DNA from 3 places in the Paenibacillus sp. M-152 genome. Region 3 is predicted to be linked to each of the others. Evidence: a T-box and tRNA genes for the amino acid it is inferred to sense, from the RefSeq annotation. Region 3 holds a T-box; the other regions hold tRNA genes.
The links. The T-box of region 3 lies ahead of argS (arginine--tRNA ligase). A T-box ahead of a tRNA ligase gene usually reads a tRNA of that ligase, here a tRNA-Arg.

Region 1 (7,290 bases), 1.8 Mb from region 3:
AAGAGTAACGGAGGCGCCCCAAGGTTCCCTCAGAATGGTTGGAAATCATTCGAAGAGTGCAAAGGCAGAAGGGAGCTTGACTGCGAGACCTACAAGTCGAGCAGGGACGAAAGTCGGGCTTAGTGATCCGGTGGTACCGCATGGAAGGGCCATCGCTCAACGGATAAAAGCTACCCTGGGGATAACAGGCTTATCTCCCCCAAGAGTCCACATCGACGGGGAGGTTTGGCACCTCGATGTCGGCTCATCGCATCCTGGGGCTGAAGTAGGTCCCAAGGGTTGGGCTGTTCGCCCATTAAAGCGGTACGCGAGCTGGGTTCAGAACGTCGTGAGACAGTTCGGTCCCTATCTGTCGTGGGCGTAGGAAATTTGAGAGGAGCTGTCCTTAGTACGAGAGGACCGGGATGGACGTACCGCTGGTGTACCAGTTGTTCCGCCAGGAGCACCGCTGGGTAGCTATGTACGGAAGGGATAAGCGCTGAAAGCATCTAAGCGTGAAGCCCCCCTCAAGATGAGATTTCCCAATTAGTAAGACCCCTTGAAGACGACGAGGTAGATAGGTTGGGGGTGGAAGTGCAGTAATGCATGGAGCTGACCAATACTAATCGGTCGAGGGCTTATCCTAAGATAAAGCGCAATAAGTTTCGGATCCAGTTTTCAAGGTGTAACCTTGAAGTTAGAATTTGCGAGGCAAATTCATGTTTGGTGGCGATAGCGGAGGGGTTCCACACGTACCCATCCCGAACACGACCGTTAAGCCCTCCAGCGCCGATGGTACTTGGACCGCAGGGTCCTGGGAGAGTAGGACGCCGCCAAGCAAAGTCCTTTAAAGGATGATAAAATTATAAATTAGGGCCTTTAGCTCAGCTGGTTAGAGCGCACCCCTGATAAGGGTGAGGTCGGTGGTTCGAGTCCACTAAGGCCCACCATTTCTAGATTGACTAAAAGTATGGGGCTATAGCTCAGCTGGGAGAGCGCCTGCCTTGCACGCAGGAGGTCAGGGGTTCGATCCCCCTTGGCTCCACCAATATTCCCTGATAGCTCAGTTGGTAGAGCACTCGACTGTTAATCGAGTTGTCACAGGTTCGAGTCCTGTTCGGGGAGCCATATTTTTAATACTTCTGAATTTTATATATAAGGTGGCGGCGTAGCTCAGCTGGCTAGAGCGTACGGTTCATACCCGTGAGGTCGGGGGTTCGATCCCCTCTGCCGCTACTCGGAGAGATACCCAAGTGGCTATAAGGGGACCCTCTGCTAAGGGGTTAGACTGCGAAAGTGGTGCGAGGGTTCGAATCCCTCTCTCTCCGCCATAAATTTATTAAATCAGAATTCATTTTGTAAGGCCCGTTGGTCAAGGGGTTAAGACACCTCCCTTTCACGGAGGTAACAGGGGTTCGAATCCCCTACGGGTCATAATATGGAGGCTTAGCTCAGCTGGGAGAGCATCTGCCTTACAAGCAGAGGGTCGGGGGTTCGATCCCCTCAGCCTCCACCATATTTTATATCGCGGGGTGGAGCAGTTCGGTAGCTCGTCGGGCTCATAACCCGAAGGTCGTAGGTTCAAATCCTGCCCCCGCAATTAATTTCCTATTGGAAATGCCTCTGGAACTGTGGTGTAGAGGCCTAACATGCCTGCCTGTCACGCAGGAGATCGCGGGTTCGAATCCCGTCAGTTCCGCCATTTAAATGCATATAGTACGAACTATATGGTATAGTTATAAAATTAAATATGGCTCGGTAGCTCAGTCGGTAGAGCAGAGGACTGAAAATCCTCGTGTCGGCGGTTCGATTCCGTCCCGAGCCACCTTTCAAGTGGGAATTGGTAATGTGCCGGTGTAGCTCAATTGGTAGAGCAACTGACTTGTAATCAGTAGGTTGGGGGTTCAAGTCCTCTCGCCGGCACCATTTTGGAGGATTAGCGAAGTGGCCAAACGCATCAGACTGTAAATCTGCTCCCTTACGGGTTCGGTGGTTCGAATCCATCATCCTCCACCAGTTTTATAATCATATGGCGGTCGTGGCGAAGTGGTTAACGCACCGGACTGTGACTCCGGCATTCGTGGGTTCAAGCCCCATCGGCCGCCCTTTGATTCTTAATTTAATGGGGATTAGCCAAGCGGTAAGGCAACGGACTTTGACTCCGTCATGCATAGGTTCAAATCCTATATCCCCAGCCATTAAGAGCCATTAGCTCAGTTGGTAGAGCACCTGACTTTTAATCAGGGTGTCGAAGGTTCGAGTCCTTCATGGCTCACCATTTATAAATTATTTTGCGGTCGTGGCGGAATTGGCAGACGCGCACGGTTCAGGTCCGTGTGGGCTAACCCCCCGTGGAGGTTCGAGTCCTCTCGACCGCACCATATTTTGCGGACGTGGCTCAGCGGTAGAGCATCGCCTTGCCAAGGCGAGGGTCGCGGGTTCGATTCCCGTCGTCCGCTCCATTATCCATACGGCGCCATAGCCAAGTGGTAAGGCAAAGCTCTGCAAAAGCTTCATCCCCAGTTCAAATCTGGGTGGCGCCTTAACTGCTCATTATGGAATTTAATATGCGCCCTTAGCTCAGCTGGATAGAGCGTTTGACTACGAATCAAAAGGCCGGGAGTTCGAATCTCTCAGGGCGCGCCATTTCTTAAAAAATGTATAATGTCGGGATGTAGCTCAGCTTGGTAGAGCACCTGGTTTGGGACCAGGGGGTCGCATGTTCAAATCGTGTCATCCCGATACTGATTTGCGGGTGTAGTTCAATGGTAGAACTCCAGCCTTCCAAGCTGGTAGCGTGGGTTCGATTCCCATCACCCGCTTTTTGCTATAGCGGATTCTTGTTGCCTCAGTGGTGACACCTTATAAATAAAGAGAGCCTGTCTGGGGACAGAGCTCTCTCTTTTTTTTGTACATTTATATTCCATAGATTCCACAAAGTGATGGCTATTGTTAGTGCTTGCCATCGGTGTATCTCTCCTGTTCCTGCAGGGGGATACACCGATAACTGATCTAGTGCACAGATTTTACACTGGAATGGTTAGTTGGATAGAGGTTCCCTGATTTGGAGCAGAAGTCATGCTCATGAAGCCGCCTACTCCTCTAGCTCGTTCTTCCATGCTGAACAATCCAACTCCCTCTCCTTTGGATTCTCCAGAGAAGCCCATACCCTCATCCCGAATAGTTACTTTTATTATTTCGTCTTGATCCTCTACATCAACGTATGCTTCTGCTACATCTGCGTATTTAGCCACATTCGTCAGTGCTTCTTGTACAATTCTATAGATTGCTATTTCTTTTCGGATATCAAGGCGTTTACGTAAAGTACATTGAAAATGCACTTCGATTCCGTAATGCGAACAGAAATTTTCAATATAAGTTCTTAGGGCCGGTACGACACCCAAATCATCCAAAACTGAGGGACGAAGTTCCCACGCTAAGCCGCGAACATCTTTAATGATATCAGTTACCTGTGTACGCAGATTTTCCAGAGTAGCACTGGGCTGTTCAGCTAGTTGGCTATCTAGTTGAATAATAAGTGAAAACAGGCTTTGACCAATCCCATCATGAAGCTCTCTTGAAAAGCGTTTACGCTCTTCCTCCTGTATTTGCATGACTTGCGTCATCATGGTCTGAAGCTCTGCCTCTACTTTTTTTAATTTAGTTACTTCATTACGGATCGCTAAGTACTGATAGGGTTTACCTTCCTCGTCCATAAATGGAACAATCGTAGTATTCACCCAGTAGTAGCTGTTATCTTTAGCACGATTTCGTATTTCTCCCTGCCATACCTCACCAGAACGGATCGTAGTCCACAGGTTCTTCATGAAGGCTCGAGTATGATAGCCCGAATTAATGAGACGATGATCCTGCCCGATCAATTCTTCACGACTATATTGCGAAATCTCACAGAACTTATCGTTTACGTACTGAATAATTCCTCGATGATCGGTCAGAGCAACGATGGAAGATGTATCTAGAGCAAATTTAAGATTGGATAACTGGTGGAGAGAACTACGAAGTACATGGAGAAAAGGAGAATCTGGTATATGAATTTCCAAATCATTCAGTAGTTTATCGGTTGACTCCCCAAAGGCGGGCTGCAGTAAAAGGTTAGAAGGTTCATTCATAATGGAGCAACCCCTTTTTCAGTGCAAATTTGACCAACTCAGGCCGTGTTTTCAAGTTAAGCTTCTCCATAAGGTTGCTTTTGTGGGACTCTACGGTTTTGACGCTAATCACCAGGTGTTCGGCAATTTCCTTGTTGGCATATCCTTTGGCTACCCACGATAGAATCTCTTTTTCCCGCTCAGACAGGGATTCATACGGTCCGGCTATGCCCTCTTGTTTGATTTTATCCAGATATTCACTCATCAGGCGTTTAGTTGCATTGGGATACAGATAGGCACTGCCTTCGGCCACAGACTGGATGGCAGCGAGTAATTCCTCATGAGGTGCACTTTTTAAAATATATCCAGATGCTCCGGCTTGAATGGCTCGGAACAGATATTCCTCATCATCATGCATTGTTAGAATAAGCACTTCTGTATCTGGCAACTGTTTTTTTAATTCGGTGGTTGCCGTGAGGCCATCTTTGCCAGGTGGCATACTAAAATCCATGAGCACGACATTAGGTTGTAGCTCCACCGCTTTGCGGATTGCTTCATCCCCGTCTGCTGCATCTCCTACTACCTTAATACCGTTTTTGCCGTCCAATAGGGCCATGAGGCCAGAACGTACGACAACATGATCATCCACTACTAGTATACGAATCAATTAGTCATCCCCTCGAACGGTAAAAAACCGTGCGTTTTGTCATAATCATAGCAAATTTTAGGGATTTCAATCAACAGAGATAGTTAGATGAGCTGTTCATGTTCACTTATATTTATAATTTTATTTTTCTTCAAATATCAATCTATGGAGTGAGAGGGAGAGCACATAGCTGGCCAAGGCGATGAGCGACTTGAGTGGCCTTGGCTACATCAGAATCGGTGAATGTCCTCACATCACGGTTACCAACAAGTAGCACACCGTTTGGCAAGTCTCCTGTACTGGAAAAGGGAATGGCTACTGCAGAATGTAACTGTTCGGCCAGCATAAGCGCACATTCTTGACGTAAACGTATACTGCCTGATATTAAAGCGCTAACGGTTACGGTACGCCCCAGACGAACAGCCATCCCGGCAATCCCATGACCGACTTTAAAAGAGATAAGGCGATAGCGATTGTTTCGGCTGCCGGAGGCATAATACCAATGCAACTTACCCCCTGACCTGGACATAAATGCAAGTGCAGTGAGATCCCCATAAACATGATCTCGCAACTGGTTCAGTTCATTTCGCATTTCATCCGTTATTTGTAGCATAGAAGACACATCCTTTATCTTAACCAACTGTAGCTCTAATTTATTGTAATTCCGACAGGTACAAAAGTAATTCAGGGAACCCCCTGATCTATAGGCGCAGGAAACACTGACTTTTCATTAGACTGGGTAATCAATAAGAGGTGGGGCGATAAATGGGGCATTAGATAATCCTGGAAGTGATATTTATCACTGCAAATCAGGGAGTAGAGAGGTGCAAAATCAGGTGTTCTCCCGATAACAACCCAGGAATCAAAACATTATGATAAAGATATCAGGTAAACACGAGGAGGACGCTAATATGCAAGCCACTTGTATGGAACGGTTTAGGGACGAAACGCAGCGCACGGGGATTCAACTTTTTCTGACGGAAGAGCATTTTGAGCTATTAAAAGATATCATGTCCTGGAAGAAGGTAAAGGCAGGCGTTATGCTTTTTCGAGAGGGTGATGATGCGGAGCAGCTTTATTATATACATTCGGGTCATGTTAAACTCCGTAAATCGACAGAAGACGGTAAAGAATTGATTCTGACTATTCAGCACCAAGGCGATTTGATCGGGGAGTTTAGTGGGATAGATGGGGAAGAGTATAGTTGTACTGCAGAAACAGCCGATGTGTGTGAGTTAGGTGTTGTGCTTGTTAAGGACCTGGAGTCACTCCTGTCTAAGAACGGGGAAATGGCGCTTCAGTTCATACAGTGGATGGCAATGAAGCAACGAATTATGCAATCACGGTTTCGGGACTTACTGTTGTATGGTAAAACGGGGGCACTAGCGTCTACACTGATCCGTGCAAGTAATACATGTGGTGTAGCTGTGAAGGATGGCATTTTACTGAACATGAAGCTAAGTCACTCCGAACTGGGCGAGATGATTGGAGCAACGCGCGAAAGTGTGAATCGGATGCTGAGCTCGCTAAAAGAGCAGGGAACCTTGGATACGAGAGACGGAAAAATCGTCATTCATGACCTGAAGGTGTTGCGTGCCATGTGCTGTTGTCCTTCGTATGGCCAATGTGCCCATGAGGTTTGTAGGTTATAAAATGATGAGCATCGTTAGGCGGGGGGCTAAAAGACTCCGTCTAATTGTAAGTCTTCTGACAATAAGCAAATAAAAGGAACGAGTATTATAAATATCAAAAAAATCGACGACGCGTTTAGCGGCAAATCAACGATATAGTTTTTTTTAAAAGTAGTACATGTTGAAATAGCTGACTATTAGCAAATAAAATTCAGATATTGGATATTTGTAAAATATTACAAGTTGTATTCTGTAGTTGAAAATGGTATATTATTTGAGCTGACAACAAAACAGCCGTTTCGAAAAAGAATAACTAGGGCGAAACAATCTTCGAAAAGAAGAGAAAAAAATAACTCTTGCATTCTTGGAACGAACATGATATGATCTTATAGCTGCTGAAAAACGCAGCGAAAAAGAATTTGATCTTTGAAAACTGAACAACGAGTGAGTAAATTGATTTTGTTCGCAAAATCAACAATGAGATATTTTATCTCGTCAGTTTCAACATGAGCTAATCGCTCTTTCTATAAACCAACTTCGGTTGGTCTTTAATGGAGAGTTTGATCCTGGCTCAGGACGAACGCTGGCGGCGTGCCTAATACATGCAAGTCGAGCGGGGTTATGTAGAAGCTTGCTTCTAAATAACCTAGCGGCGGACGGGTGAGTAACACGTAGGCAACCTGCCCACAAGACAGGGATAACTACCGGAAACGGTAGCTAATACCCGATACATCCTTTTCCTGCATGGGAGAAGGAGGAAAGACGGAGCAATCTGTCACTTGTGGATGGGCCTGCGGCGCATTAGCTAGTTGGTGGGGTAATGGCCTACCAAGGCGACGATGCGTAGCCGACCTGAGAGGGTGATCGGCCACACTGGGACTGAGACACGGCCCAGACTCCTACGGGAGGCAGCAGTAGGGAATCT
Region 2 (7,290 bases), 2.9 Mb from region 3:
CTGAATTCATAGGTGAGTGAGAGGCAGACCAGGGGAACTGAAACATCTAAGTACCCTGAGGAAGAGAAAACAATAGTGATTCCGTCAGTAGCGGCGAGCGAACGCGGATTAGCCCAAACCAAGGAGCTTGCTCCTTGGGGTTGTGGGACGTCTCATATGGAGTTACAAAGGAACCGGTTAGATGAAGAGGTCTGGAAAGGCCCGCCAGAGAAGGTAAAAGCCCTGTAGTTCAAAACTTGTTCCCTCCGAGACGGATCCCGAGTAGTGCGGGGCACGTGAAACCCCGTATGAATCCGGCAGGACCATCTGCCAAGGCTAAATACTCCCTGGCGACCGATAGTGAAGCAGTACCGTGAGGGAAAGGTGAAAAGCACCCCGGAAGGGGAGTGAAATAGATCCTGAAACCGTGTGCTTACAAGAAGTCAGAGCCCGATCTATGGGTGATGGCGTGCCTTTTGTAGAATGAACCGGCGAGTTACGTTCCCGTGCAAGGTTAAGGTGAAGAGCTGAAGCCGCAGCGAAAGCGAGTCTGAATAGGGCGACTTGAGTACGTGGACGTAGACCCGAAACCGGGTGATCTACCCCTGTCCAGGGTGAAGGTGCGGTAACACGCACTGGAGGCCCGAACCCACGCATGTTGAAAAATGCGGGGATGAGGTGGGGGTAGCGGAGAAATTCCAATCGAACCCGGAGATAGCTGGTTCTCCCCGAAATAGCTTTAGGGCTAGCCTCGGAAAAAAGAATCGTGGAGGTAGAGCACTGATTGGGTGCGGGGCCCGCAAGGGTTACCAAGCTCAGTCAAACTCCGAATGCCATAGATTTAGTTCCGGGAGTCAGACAGTGAGTGCTAAGATCCATTGTCGAAAGGGAAACAGCCCAGACCATCAGCTAAGGTCCCCAAGTGTGTGTTAAGTGGGAAAGGATGTGGAGTTGCACAGACAACCAGGATGTTGGCTTAGAAGCAGCCACCATTGAAAGAGTGCGTAATAGCTCACTGGTCGAGTGACTCTGCGCCGAAAATGTAACGGGGCTAAACACACCACCGAAGCTATGGCTTGATGCTTGCATCAGGGGTAGGGGAGCGTTGAATGCGGGTTGAAGGTGTACCGGAAGGAGCGCTGGACTGCATTCAAGTGAGAATGCCGGTATGAGTAACGAAAAGATCTGTGAGAATCAGATCCGCCGAAAGCCTAAGGGTTCCTGAGGAAGGTTCGTCCGCTCAGGGTAAGTCGGGACCTAAGGCGAGGCCGATAGGCGTAGTCGAAGGACAACAGGTAGAAATTCCTGTACCACCGTAATCCGTGATGAGCGATGGGGTGACGCAGTAGGGTAGTGACGCGGACTGATGGATGTCCGTCTAAGCAGTGAGGCTGATGTGTAGGCAAATCCGCACATCGTTAAGGCTGGGCTGTGATGGGGAGCGAAAATTATAGTAGCGAAGGTCATGATCTCAGACTGCCAAGAAAAGCCTCTAGCCAGGAGAAGGTGCCCGTACCGCAAACCGACACAGGTAGGCGAGAAGAGAATTCTAAGGCGCGCGGAAGAACTCTCGTTAAGGAACTCGGCAAAATGACCCCGTAACTTCGGGAGAAGGGGTGCCTCGGTAGGGTGAATAGCCCGAGGGGGCCGCAGTGAAAAGGCCCAAGCGACTGTTTAGCAAAAACACAGGTCTGTGCGAAGCCGCAAGGCGAAGTATACGGGCTGACGCCTGCCCGGTGCTGGAAGGTTAAGGGGAGTGGTAAGCTCGCAAGAGCGAAGCTATGAACCGAAGCCCCAGTAAACGGCGGCCGTAACTATAACGGTCCTAAGGTAGCGAAATTCCTTGTCAGGTAAATTCTGACCCGCACGAATGGCGTAACGACTTGGGCGCTGTCTCAACGAGAGATCCGGTGAAATTTTAATACCTGTGAAGATGCAGGTTACCCGCGACAAGACGGAAAGACCCCATGGAGCTTTACTGCAGCTTGATATTGAATTTGGGTACGATCTGTACAGGATAGGTGGGAGCCGTAGAACTTTGAGCGCCAGCTTGAAGGGAGGCATCCTTGGGATACCACCCTGATCGTATCTAGGTTCTAACTTGGTACCGTGATCCGGTGCGAGGACAGTGTCAGGTGGGCAGTTTGACTGGGGCGGTCGCCTCCTAAAGAGTAACGGAGGCGCCCCAAGGTTCCCTCAGAATGGTTGGAAATCATTCGAAGAGTGCAAAGGCAGAAGGGAGCTTGACTGCGAGACCTACAAGTCGAGCAGGGACGAAAGTCGGGCTTAGTGATCCGGTGGTACCGCATGGAAGGGCCATCGCTCAACGGATAAAAGCTACCCTGGGGATAACAGGCTTATCTCCCCCAAGAGTCCACATCGACGGGGAGGTTTGGCACCTCGATGTCGGCTCATCGCATCCTGGGGCTGAAGTAGGTCCCAAGGGTTGGGCTGTTCGCCCATTAAAGCGGTACGCGAGCTGGGTTCAGAACGTCGTGAGACAGTTCGGTCCCTATCTGTCGTGGGCGTAGGAAATTTGAGAGGAGCTGTCCTTAGTACGAGAGGACCGGGATGGACGTACCGCTGGTGTACCAGTTGTTCCGCCAGGAGCACCGCTGGGTAGCTATGTACGGAAGGGATAAGCGCTGAAAGCATCTAAGCGTGAAGCCCCCCTCAAGATGAGATTTCCCAGTATGTAAGACCCCTTGAAGACGACGAGGTAGATAGGTTGGGGGTGGAAGTGCAGTAATGCATGGAGCTGACCAATACTAATCGGTCGAGGGCTTATCCTAAAGATAAGGCGCAATAAGTTTCGGATTCAGTTTTCAGGGTGTAACCTTGAATGTAGAATTTGCGAGGCAAATTCATGTTTGGTGGCGATAGCGGAGGGGTTCCACACGTACCCATCCCGAACACGACCGTTAAGCCCTCCAGCGCCGATGGTACTTGGACCGCAGGGTCCTGGGAGAGTAGGACGCCGCCAAGCGAGTTTTATAATTATTATTCCCTGATAGCTCAGTTGGTAGAGCACTCGACTGTTAATCGAGTTGTCACAGGTTCGAGTCCTGTTCGGGGAGCCATTTGCTCTCATAGCTCAGTAGGTAGAGTGCATCCATGGTAAGGATGAGGTCACCGGTTCGATCCCGGTTGAGAGCTTGTTACAGGATGGCCCGTTGGTCAAGGGGTTAAGACACCTCCCTTTCACGGAGGTAACAGGGGTTCGAATCCCCTACGGGTCATAGGATAGTATGGAGGCTTAGCTCAGCTGGGAGAGCATCTGCCTTACAAGCAGAGGGTCGGGGGTTCGATCCCCTCAGCCTCCACCATATTTTATTCTCTTACATGGATGAAATATAGGGGAATTGTGAATCATATGCATATTGGGGATTAGCCAAGCGGTAAGGCAACGGACTTTGACTCCGTCATGCATAGGTTCAAATCCTATATCCCCAGCCATTAAGAGCCATTAGCTCAGTTGGTAGAGCACCTGACTTTTAATCAGGGTGTCGAAGGTTCGAGTCCTTCATGGCTCACCATTGTATTACATGCGCGTGTGGCGGAATTGGCAGACGCACTAGACTTAGGATCTAGCGTCTTTGACGTGGGGGTTCAAGTCCCTCCACGCGCATCCTGTTTTTGCGGACGTGGCTCAGCGGTAGAGCATCGCCTTGCCAAGGCGAGGGTCGCGGGTTCGATTCCCGTCGTCCGCTCCATATTTGCGCCCTTAGCTCAGCTGGATAGAGCGTTTGACTACGAATCAAAAGGCCGGGAGTTCGAATCTCTCAGGGCGCGCCATCTTTCTAAAATAATATAATATCGGGATGTAGCTCAGCTTGGTAGAGCACCTGGTTTGGGACCAGGGGGTCGCATGTTCAAATCGTGTCATCCCGATACTGATTTGCGGGTGTAGTTCAATGGTAGAACTTCAGCCTTCCAAGCTGATAGCGTGGGTTCGATTCCCATCACCCGCTTACCGATTACCTAGAAGCCGAAAGGCTTCTTTTTATTTTGTCCACAATACATTAACTTCTATGTATATAGAGCATTAAATGATGCCTCTTGTCATGCACGGTTGGGGATGACTTGTGCATATCCTATATAGGCTTTTATCACCTAGACCCGGATTTCCCCTCTTATGGCCCCCTTTTTCCTGTAGTAAGGCTAAATTCGTGATCAAATCCATTGAAAATAGGAATCCTATAATTATTATGTTGCGAAATTCATGGTGATAACTTTACATCTGCTCCTTTTGTTGTGCACACTCTTCTTTATTTATGTGGGTAACACGTAGAAATTAATGAATAAACAGATTTAGAATACTGAGATTATGGCTTTTTTGTGTATATCTTTGTGGATAGAGCGCAATAAATTTCACTTTGTCAACAAATAATAAACATATACACACCATGACACAAGAATTTGTACCTTTGAAAACGCACCTTTTAAAAGAGACTGTGCATAAAGTTTCGCACATCAATAGTTATAAAATCAGGTTTAATTTTTAAATTTCATTATTATGTATATATAACCAATATATTCTCCAAAAAAGTATTTCAAAAGCATGATTTTTTCCTGTAAATTTTGCAGCTTTTCATACGTTTTTATTGTATGATGTTAAGAAAGTGTCAAATTTCGTGTGTATACGTACCTTTGCTACAACTGAATAGGTGTGGAACAGATCAGATGGGGGGAAAAGCATGACTGAGCTTACGTTAACCGCTAACAAAAACCAATCCAACAATCTGCTACGGCGGGACGTTCGTTTTCTAGGAAATATTCTTGGTGAGGTTTTGGTTCATCAGGGTGGCAACGAACTTTTGGATATCGTGGAGAAAATACGTGAGGCAAGTAAATCGTTACGTGCCGGGTATCAGCCGGAGTTATACGAGAATTTCAAACAAATGGTCAGTGGACTGGATACGGATATTCGTCACCAGGTTATTCGCGCGTTTGCGATTTACTTTCAGTTGGTGAATATCGCTGAGCAGAACCATCGTATTCGTCGTAAGCGGGATTATGAGCATTCCGCTGGTGAAGAGGTTCAACCCGGTTCTATCGAAAGTTCCGTTCAGGAGCTTAAACAAGGAGGCTTCTCCGCAGAGGACGTTAGCAACATGCTGAATGAACTCTCTTTGGAGCTGGTCATGACTGCACATCCTACAGAAGCAACACGACGAGTAATCCTGGATATCCACAAACGTATTTCCGAAGACGTCATGCTGCTGGATAATCCGATGCTTACCTTGCGTGAGCGAGAACAGGTACGGGAAAATCTGCTTAATGAAGTAATTACATTGTGGCAGACCGATGAGCTACGTGATCGAAAGCCAACTGTATTAGATGAAGTAAGAAATGGAATGTATTATTTTCATGAGACCTTGTTTCATGTATTGCCGGATGTATACCAAGAACTGGAACGATGTTTGGTCAAATATTATCCTGAGCAAAAATGGCACATTCCAACTTATTTGAGATTTGGTTCTTGGATCGGTGGAGATCGAGACGGGAATCCATCTGTTACATCTCATGTGACTTGGGAAACATTACGTATGCAGCGCAAGTTGGCTTTGAGAGAATATCAGCACACGCTGAAAGAACTCATGGGTTACTTGAGCTTCAGTACCAGCATTGTGCGAGTTTCTGATGATTTGTTGGCTTCTATTGAAGAAGATCGCGCCCACATTACACTTAAAAAAATGGAAGTATGGCATAACGAAAAAGAGCCTTATCGCATCAAACTGGCATATATGATTGCTAAGGTGAATAACGTTTTGGATGAAAGCAAACAGGGTACCAAGGAGCGCTACAGCTCCGCGGAAGAACTTATTGCAGACCTGAATGTTATTGACAACAGCTTGCGCCATCATTTTGCTGATTATGTGGCAGACACGTATATCCAAAAGATGATTCGTCAGGTAGAGCTATTCGGGTTTCATACGGCTACGCTGGATGTGCGTCAGCATAGTCAGGAACATGAAAATGCGATGACTGAAATTCTTTCTAAAATGAATATTGTGTCAGATTACAGTAAGCTGTCAGAGGAAGAAAAAATAGATCTGCTGGAACAGCTGCTGAATGAACCGCGTCCGATTACTTCGCCGTATCTAAAATATAGCGATAGCACACAGGAATGTCTTGATGTATATCGTACGATTTATTTGGCTCAGGAGGAATTTGGCAAGCAGTCCATTACAAGCTACTTGATCAGTATGACCCAAGGGGCCAGTGATTTGCTTGAGGTCATGGTATTAGCCAAAGAGGTGGGCCTGTTCCGCATCGAGAAGGATGGCACTGTCATCTGTACGCTGCAATCCGTTCCTTTGTTCGAAACGATAGATGATTTGCACGCTGCACCTGACATTATGAGAAGATTGATGAACCTGCCTGTATATCGACAATCTGTAGCCGCCATGGATGAGCTTCAGGAGATCATGCTTGGCTACTCGGATAGTAATAAGGATGGCGGTGTGGTTACAGCGAACTGGGAACTTCGGGTCGCTATGAATAGCATTACGGAAGTAGTAAACGAGTATGGCGCAAAAGTGAAGTTTTTCCACGGACGTGGAGGAGCGCTGGGGCGTGGAGGAATGCCACTTAATCGCAGTATTCTGGCTCAGCCTCCTCATACCATTGGTGGAGGAATTAAGATTACGGAGCAAGGCGAAGTGCTATCATCCCGCTATTCGCTCAAGGGGATTGCATATCGGAGCTTAGAGCAGGCGACATCGGCGTTAATTACGGCTGCTGCCTATCATCGCTCGGGAAAGAAAGAAGTGTTCGAGGAAAGCTGGGAGGAGATTATTGCCCGTATTTCCGAGGTATCACTGGAGAAGTATCAAGATTTAATTTTCCGAGACCCGGATTTCTTCAGTTTCTTCAAAGAATCTACACCGTTGCCTGAGGTAGGCGAGCTGAATATTGGATCTCGCCCGTCCAAGCGTAAGAATAGCGAACGTTTTGAGGACTTGCGCGCCATTCCGTGGGTTTTTGCGTGGACACAAAGTCGTTACTTGCTACCCGCTTGGTATGCGGCAGGAACTGGTTTGCAAAGCTACTATCAAAACAATGAAGATAACCTTAAAGTGCTGCAAACGATGTTTAGAGACTCTGCTTTCTTCCGGTCGCTTATTGATACACTGCAAATGGCAATCGCTAAAGCGGATTTGCTGATTGCAGAGGAGTACGCTGGGATGTCGGATAATGAAGAAGCACGACAACGTATATTTGGACAGATTTCTGCAGAGTTCAAGCTGACATCTGAGTTGATTTTGAAAATAACCGGACAATCCGAGATTTTGGACGATGTACCTG
Region 3 (7,290 bases):
AAATGTTTCAAATATGCACAAATTGGTTGCAAAACAATGGAATACCTTAGCTATTAGTGTAACCCGTCTTGCTCTTTTCCGCTCACCATATCCATGCAAACCCAAAAGTGTCTATGACAGTTTTCCTTTTGCAGCACCTTTTAGAGAAAAAGAGCTGACTCGCAGTAATTTAGCTAGCAAAAGCAGCAGTGTACCTAACAAAAATACCCACTTGTGGTAGCTTACATCCGATTAGAAGCTTTCAGTCCAAGAAGTCGCAGTGTACTTGCCAGCATATCCGCAGTCTGTTCCGCCAACTGAATGCGCCATTGTCCACCATCGACAATCCTTTCCTTAGCATAAAAACGGTTGAACGCTTGTGCTGTATCTAATGCAAATCTCGCAATAACCGAAGGTTCCAGTTGCCTAGCAGCACGTATTAGCTGCCCGTGATAGCGATCCAACTGCTTAAGCAGCGCCCAGCCTGCGTCACCCAGCATTTCATCCGAAACGATATTCAAATCAGGAGAATGCCCGTCTTGGGCAAGGACGTTGTCACTGGAATTAGAATCAACATCAGAGCGGGCGCGAGCTTTCTCCAAAAGACTGCGTATGCGCGCATGAGTATACTGCACATAAGGGCCAGTCTCACCTTCAAAGGTCAGTGCCTCCTCTAACGAAAAATCCACTTCATTCAGACGGTTATTTTTTAAATCGCCAAAAATAATCGCTCCGATGCCAACGTCTTCAGCTATTGCCTGTTGCTCCAGCAAATTGGGATTTTTCTCCGTAATGATGGCTTGAGCACGCGCTACAGCTTCATCCAGCACTTCCTCCAGTTTCACAACCTTGCCGCGTCTTGTGGACATTTTTTTGCCCGCAAACCGCATTAAACCAAACGGTACATGCTCACATTGCTCTGCCCATGTCTCCCCTGCATGCTTCAGCACCGCAAATACCTGTTGGAAATGTAACTTCTGTTCCCCGCCAACGACGTACAGCAGGCGATCAGCCTTCATCACTTCATGACGATAAATCGCTGTTGCCAGATCACGGGTGGGATAAATGGTAGTACCATCTTTTTTCAAAATAAGGCACGGCGGCAGTTGCTCGTCTTCCAGACGAACCACAAGTGCTCCATCGCTTTCTTCCAGCAGTCCTTTTGCTCTTAATTGGGCAACAACTGCCTGCATCTTATCATTGTAAAAACTTTCCCCCAACACATGGTCAAACGAAATGTTAAGACGTTGGTACATACGGTCAAATTCACCCAGACTGACTTCAACAAAAAACTCCCACAGTTGTTGAGCCTCAGTATCCCCCTGCTCCAAACGTCGGAACCACTCGCGGCCTTCATCCTCCAAAGACGGCTCATGCTCGGCCTCCTGATGAAAACGGACATATAGCTTCAACGATTCCCCGATCGGATCATGTTGTAGCTGCTCCTCATTGCCCCATCTTTTATAGGCCGCAATTTGCTTGCCAAATTGTGTTCCCCAATCCCCTAGATGATTCACACTAATCGGCACATATCCGGTTTCACCAAGTATGCGATACAAGGCGGCACCAATAACAGTAGAGCGAAGATGACCGATACCAAATGGTTTGGCAATATTAGGCGAGGACATATCAATCACTACTCGCTGTCCATATCCGATATTGGGCTTGAGAAACTCATCCTTGCTCAATTCAGCAAGCATCGATGGAATATGAACAGATCGATCCAATGTAATATTTACATAGGCACCCGATGCTGAAGCAATTAGACCCGCTTCACGGCTTACTAGCTCTGCCAATTCCATTGCAATATGCTGTGGAGACTTTCGAAATTTTTTAGCCAGCACAAAACAGGGAAACGCCACATCTCCCCATTCAGGCTGCGGAGGCACCTCGAATAAAGATAAAACTTCTTTCTCCTCCAAGTCCGTATGAGCTACAATAGCTTGGGTAGCAATCATCAACAACATGTTCCTCTCTCCTTCTTTTTATAGGATCTAACAAAAAAAGCCCTCGCCTCTTGATATAATTCAAGAGACGAGAACTTCGATATCCCCGCGGTACCACTCTTCGTAAATCGGTTGTATAGCTAAAGCTAGCTTACACAAAATCGCGATTTCACTCCATTGACAAATAACGGTGTCTGCCGGGCTGATCTACTAGAAGCTCTTATCGTTGGATCAACCGTCTCCCGGGTGCGCTTCACATCGGATTTCATACCGGCTTCCACCTCTTCCGGCTCGCTGTAATGATACGGTTCCGTTGCTACTCTCCCGTTCCTTGACGTTAATTCCCACCATTATACAAACCTATTTAGTAGAAAGCAACCTTTTATTCCCTCTTTAGGGACTAGTTCTGTATATGTAATTACACTGCCACCAATTGGCGACAGGCTTCAACACAATGACGGCAGGCTTCTGCACAATGTTTGCAATGATTATGGGAATGCTTGCTGCATTCAGCAGCACATACCTCACAGGCTTTGGCACATAGCTCACAGATTTCCTCGGCAAAATCCGTTCCGCGCTGCAACATTTGAGCAGCAAACCCACATATCTCTGCGCATTCCCTGCTCACTCGAATACATTCACGCAGCATAGCTAAATCATATTCCTTCAAACTTGCTACATAGCATACATTGCAAGCGTTCATACATTCCAGGCAAGCATCTACGCATTTTTGGTATGAATGATTCATAATACATTACCTCCCAGTTGTTGATCCTGCTGTACTATTACCCGCTGAACCTTGAAATTAATCATTTGATGTTCGCGCTTTCAACAAAATAAACCCAGAAAATCCCGACTTATGTAAGGAAGTGTACTATATTCCAAGGTGTAAGCGCAAGGATATTAATCACATAACTTTTTAGCCTTCGTTTCTGACTTGCATCTAGTCTGTCATTCCTCTATTGTAAAAAAAGAGTATGCTTAACCACTGATCAAGGAGTGAACATTGTAATGAATATAACATCTGTAGAGGAGCACCGACAGGAATCTCCGCAGCAGGTTAACTGCATGGTCGTGACCGTCTCGGATACACGTACCATGGAAACCGATACTGGGGGACGACTGCTCAAGGAACTACTAGAAACGAATGGGTACAAGGTTGTTCGATATGTTATCGTCAAGGACGACTATGAAGGAATCCGGCAGTTGGTAGCCGAAGCTGCGGCACATGAGGACATCGAGGCTGTACTTTTAACAGGTGGTACTGGCATCTCTCCGCGTGATACTACATATGAAGCCGTCTCCTCTCTACTGGATAAGGAACTACCTGGGTTTGGAGAAATCTTCCGTTACTTAAGCTTTGCTGAGGACATTGGATCAGCAGCTATATTAAGCCGGGCTGTAGCGGGCGCTGTGGGCCAGACAGCTGTGTTTTCTATGCCTGGTTCCCGCGGAGCCGTTCGTTTGGCAATGGAACGCATTATTGTCCCTGAGCTGCGTCATGTAATGAGAGAAATTTATAAATAAGCTCCTATTTACACATTGCAGATACAAAAAAGGCACCCATACATAGATGAGGTGCCTCTTCACATTATTCCTTTTCTTCAACTTCGGGCTGCATGTAGCTGTCAATCAGCTTTTGCTTCAGCTCCCATACCTTCTCACTAAGATTTACGCGATAAATTTCAGGGTTCAGCTTCCGCAAATATTCTGGCCAAAACAGTTTCAACTGTGATGCATGATAGGCACGAATTTCATCCAGTTCAGGAAGCTCGTATACCTTCTGCCCATTTACAAAAATAGGTTCAAGCATCGGTACAGCTTCGTAATTTTCTACATACTTCTTCATATATGGATGCAAAGGGTTAAACAGCTTCAGGCGCTTACCATTACGCGGACGTTCTTCATCCGGGAAAGAAATGTAATCAGCTACAGCTCTCCCTTTCTTCTTATCCACAATGCGGTATACATCCTTTTTACCTGGTGTAGATACTTTTTCCGGGTTACCCGAGATCTTAATCGTCGGCAACATTTCACCGTCCACTTCCCGCTCAACCAGCTTGTACACTCCGCCCAGTGAAGGTTGATCTGAAGCTGTAATCAGCTGTGTTCCTACACCCCACACATCAATACGTGCACCTTGGGCTTTTAGATTGAAAATCGTATTTTCATCCAAATCGTTGGAAGCTACAATTTGTACGTAATCCAAACCTTCAGCATCCAGCATTTCCCGTGCCTGAATAGATAGATAAGCCAAATCACCGCTATCCAAACGGATGGCATTCATACGCTTGCCTTGACTCTCCAGCATCTTTGCTGTCCTAATCGCATGGGGAACACCGCTCTCCAGCGTGTCAAAGGTATCTACCAGTAGCGTAACCTGATCTGGCAAAACCTTCGCATACACGTCGAACGCCTCTTGCTCCGTCATAAAGGTTTGTACCCATGAATGGGCATGTGTCCCTTTTGTCGGAATCCCAAAGTGTTCGCCTGCCAGCATGTTAGAAGTCGCATCGAAACCTGCAACATAAGCAGCACGCGCTCCCCAAATGGCTGCATCTGCCTCCTGCGCACGTCGTGTGCCAAATTCGAGCAGTGTATCGTCACTTGCCACTTGCTTGATACGCGATGCTTTTGTCGCAATGAGTGTCTGGTAATTCATAAAATTCAACAATGCCGTCTCGACAAGCTGCGTTTCCATAATGGTTCCTTCAACACGTACCAGAGGCTCATTCGGAAAAACAAGCGCTCCTTCCTTCATCGAGTGGACCGTTCCGCCAAACTTAAACTGGCGCAATGCCTCCATGAACATGGGATCGTACTTTTCCTCCTGCTCTGACAGATAGCGAATGTCCTCTTCTGTAAACCGCAAGTTTGAAATGTAATTCACAATGCGTTCCAGACCAGCAAACACGGCATATCCATTGCCAAAAGGAAGCTTACGAAAATACGCCTCGAACACAGCTTTACGTTGGTGACTTCCGTTCACCCAATGGGCGTACATCATATTAATCTGATATTTATCTGTATGTAATGCGAGGCTCGTTGACTTCATCGTATCATCCTCTCTGACTGTCCCTGGATTGGTGACGGCATACCGTCTTATCTGCCCAGATTCAGCAATATCCGGCTCTAATTTGTTATCGGACATTGGTGCACAATCGTTCAGTTATTTTACTTCTTCTGGAGCAAAAGCGTATCTTCAGCCGACCGCACCGTGGCTCCAAGACTTCCCTCAAAATGGCCCAAAGCCCAATCATGTCCCGCCTGATTAAAGCTCGCCACAGCGTCCTTGTATACGGTAATAGCAAAACCTTTGTTGTAAGCATCTACAGCTGTATGCAGCACACATATATCTGTACACACACCAATCAAATGAACTTCCAGAATCCCGCGTTCGCGCAACCTGAGTTCCAGATCCGTACCAGCAAAAGCACTGTACCGTGTTTTATCCAACCAATAGATACGATCACTTTGTTGCTTATAAAGGCTATGGAGTTTACCATACAATTGTCGTCCGTTGGTTCCACGTATATTATGTGGAGGAAACAGCTTACTCTCCGGGTGATAGAGGTCGTTCTCCTCATGTAAATCCACAGCCATGACAACAAAGTCCCCTTGATCTACGTAGGCCTGCGTAATAGCTGTGATCCGTTCATCTAGCTCAATTGCAGGTTGCCCCACAGGCAGACTACCGTCCACAAAATCTTTCGTGTAATCAATAACAATCAGTGCCTTCATCGTACAGTCAGCTCCTTATCATCAAAGTGAGGTTGTACGCTCTATGCGTGACCTATTCCAATAAAAGTTACGTATAGATAGATAAACGCGGTACTCTATCACTAAAGCGATACAACTGGGCCGGTCTTTGTGAATACTGATTGGAACTGAGCGGTTTGCCATTCTCATCCCGCACCTCTTCCAGTATTCCCTGTCTGCTACGAGTCGATGTTATTTTGCGAATAAAATTCGGCTCTTCGAAATCCGGTACGACGCTCTGAATCACCTGATACAATTCACCCAGTGTAAAATGTGGCGGTAAAAACTGCTTGGCTATCGTTGTCTGAAGCATCTGTAACTGAATTTTGCGATAAGCATCAACTATGATATCCCGGTGATCGAACGCCAGCTCCAATTCCTCCAACGCTTCTCTGATCGTAAATAACCCAACCTCAGAAGCATCATCAGCCGCCTGACGCTGCTCTAGCATCCATTCCTCTACCAGTGCAAAAAACGCATGCGATATAATCCACCCACGCGGATCACGACCTGGTCCACTATATACGCCCAAATACTCCAGATGCCCGCCATCTACACCCGTTTCCTCTAACAGTTCCCGCTTGGCCGCTCCATATATGGATTCATCTTCTTGACAAAACCCTCCAGGCAACGCCCAGCGTCCCGCAAACGGCCAACTACGGCGCTTGATGAGCATTACTTTCAGCTCACGAATCGGCAATGTTTTTGTTACCGTCTTGCGCTCACGCTTCGTTAAAGTAAACATTACGATATCCGCCGGAGCACCATCCGGGGTACGGTATTTCTTAATGTTATAAGACGCCTTCTGCGCCTCTTCGTTTATACGATTGCTATCCATTGGCATCACCATATTATATCGTTTTGATAAATTCATTATGACATAATAAAAATTTTTGTCAAGCGTCAGGCCTTGCCTGAATCACTTGCTTGTTGACGCAATACTCGGAAGGTTGCTGTAGCTGTACAACCGAGCGTACCTTCACTATCCCTCACTTCTGCCTGAGTGGTTATGGTGCGGCCTCCCTGATGAAGAATCCGTGCCTTAACCTCCAGACGTCCTTGTCTCATGGCTGACAAGAAATGAACATTCAGATTCGTTGTTACACATGAATCCATATTTCGTGAAGCCATACTGACCATCCCCATCGCCTGATCCATCAATGTTGTGAGCACCCCCCCATGTACAATCCCCATCACATTGGTATGGTGTTGTTTGGCCTCCAAAGCGATATGTGCCTCGTTAGCATCAGCTGTAATCAGCTCACATCCTAAGTACTCCCAAAAAGTATTTTCTTCACCCTCTAGCATCTTACGCAACTTACCATTCCCTCGCTTTCATCCCATCTATGATGTCGCAATTCTTTTAGTATCTCATGAACATATACGATGACTAATTGCTTTCGAAAAAAAGGCGTGGAAGCTAAGCCTCCACACCATAAATCTTATTCTAGTCACTGCAATTCGAGGAGAAAGTAGTCTTTCCCTCTTCTACGTTCACCTTTTCAGCAACCGTATCACGGATGGCCGTGATCACCATCTGCAGCAGCTCATTAATTTCTACCTGACTCTGCTGAAACTCCGTTACAATTGGAATACCGTCAAGCTC

Region 1: it has a tRNA-Arg gene. The T-box ahead of argS (arginine--tRNA ligase) is inferred to sense a tRNA for this amino acid. The anticodon was not compared.
Region 2: it has a tRNA-Arg gene. The T-box ahead of argS (arginine--tRNA ligase) is inferred to sense a tRNA for this amino acid. The anticodon was not compared.

The regions. Positions count from the first base shown of each region.
Region 1 covers NZ_CP034141.1:500,091-507,380, forward strand. The annotation lists rRNA gene EGM68_RS02185 (23S ribosomal RNA) at 1-625, shown strand, start outside; rRNA gene rrf (5S ribosomal RNA) at 702-818, shown strand; tRNA gene EGM68_RS02195 (tRNA-Ile) at 853-929, shown strand; tRNA gene EGM68_RS02200 (tRNA-Ala) at 952-1,027, shown strand; tRNA gene EGM68_RS02205 (tRNA-Asn) at 1,032-1,107, shown strand; tRNA gene EGM68_RS02210 (tRNA-Met) at 1,142-1,215, shown strand; tRNA gene EGM68_RS02215 (tRNA-Ser) at 1,219-1,310, shown strand; tRNA gene EGM68_RS02220 (tRNA-Glu) at 1,342-1,413, shown strand; tRNA gene EGM68_RS02225 (tRNA-Val) at 1,420-1,495, shown strand; tRNA gene EGM68_RS02230 (tRNA-Met) at 1,506-1,579, shown strand; tRNA gene EGM68_RS02235 (tRNA-Asp) at 1,605-1,681, shown strand; tRNA gene EGM68_RS02240 (tRNA-Phe) at 1,732-1,804, shown strand; tRNA gene EGM68_RS02245 (tRNA-Thr) at 1,830-1,905, shown strand; tRNA gene EGM68_RS02250 (tRNA-Tyr) at 1,910-1,995, shown strand; tRNA gene EGM68_RS02255 (tRNA-His) at 2,012-2,084, shown strand; tRNA gene EGM68_RS02260 (tRNA-Gln) at 2,103-2,177, shown strand; tRNA gene EGM68_RS02265 (tRNA-Lys) at 2,182-2,257, shown strand; tRNA gene EGM68_RS02270 (tRNA-Leu) at 2,273-2,360, shown strand; tRNA gene EGM68_RS02275 (tRNA-Gly) at 2,367-2,441, shown strand; tRNA gene EGM68_RS02280 (tRNA-Cys) at 2,452-2,522, shown strand; tRNA gene EGM68_RS02285 (tRNA-Arg) at 2,549-2,625, shown strand; tRNA gene EGM68_RS02290 (tRNA-Pro) at 2,648-2,721, shown strand; tRNA gene EGM68_RS02295 (tRNA-Gly) at 2,731-2,801, shown strand; gene EGM68_RS02300 (PAS domain-containing sensor histidine kinase) at 3,006-4,109, opposite strand; gene EGM68_RS02305 (response regulator) at 4,102-4,755, opposite strand; gene EGM68_RS02310 (GAF domain-containing protein) at 4,898-5,347, opposite strand; gene EGM68_RS02315 (Crp/Fnr family transcriptional regulator) at 5,646-6,386, shown strand; rRNA gene EGM68_RS02320 (16S ribosomal RNA) at 6,914-7,290, shown strand, end outside.
Region 2 covers NZ_CP034141.1:5,144,468-5,151,757, reverse strand. The annotation lists rRNA gene EGM68_RS22535 (23S ribosomal RNA) at 1-2,771, shown strand, start outside; rRNA gene rrf (5S ribosomal RNA) at 2,849-2,965, shown strand; tRNA gene EGM68_RS22525 (tRNA-Asn) at 2,984-3,059, shown strand; tRNA gene EGM68_RS22520 (tRNA-Thr) at 3,063-3,135, shown strand; tRNA gene EGM68_RS22515 (tRNA-Glu) at 3,147-3,218, shown strand; tRNA gene EGM68_RS22510 (tRNA-Val) at 3,230-3,305, shown strand; tRNA gene EGM68_RS22505 (tRNA-Gln) at 3,361-3,435, shown strand; tRNA gene EGM68_RS22500 (tRNA-Lys) at 3,440-3,515, shown strand; tRNA gene EGM68_RS22495 (tRNA-Leu) at 3,527-3,607, shown strand; tRNA gene EGM68_RS22490 (tRNA-Gly) at 3,618-3,692, shown strand; tRNA gene EGM68_RS22485 (tRNA-Arg) at 3,698-3,774, shown strand; tRNA gene EGM68_RS22480 (tRNA-Pro) at 3,797-3,870, shown strand; tRNA gene EGM68_RS22475 (tRNA-Gly) at 3,880-3,950, shown strand; gene ppc (phosphoenolpyruvate carboxylase) at 4,677-7,290, shown strand, end outside.
Region 3 covers NZ_CP034141.1:2,285,541-2,292,830, reverse strand. The annotation lists gene argS (arginine--tRNA ligase) at 222-1,946, opposite strand; T-box leader at 2,007-2,266, opposite strand; gene EGM68_RS10550 (four-helix bundle copper-binding protein) at 2,344-2,673, opposite strand; gene EGM68_RS10545 (MogA/MoaB family molybdenum cofactor biosynthesis protein) at 2,937-3,452, shown strand; gene EGM68_RS10540 (nicotinate phosphoribosyltransferase) at 3,517-4,980, opposite strand; gene EGM68_RS10535 (cysteine hydrolase family protein) at 5,100-5,666, opposite strand; gene EGM68_RS10530 (NUDIX domain-containing protein) at 5,734-6,522, opposite strand; gene EGM68_RS10525 (PaaI family thioesterase) at 6,588-6,992, opposite strand; gene EGM68_RS10520 (YlbF/YmcA family competence regulator) at 7,132-7,290, opposite strand, start outside.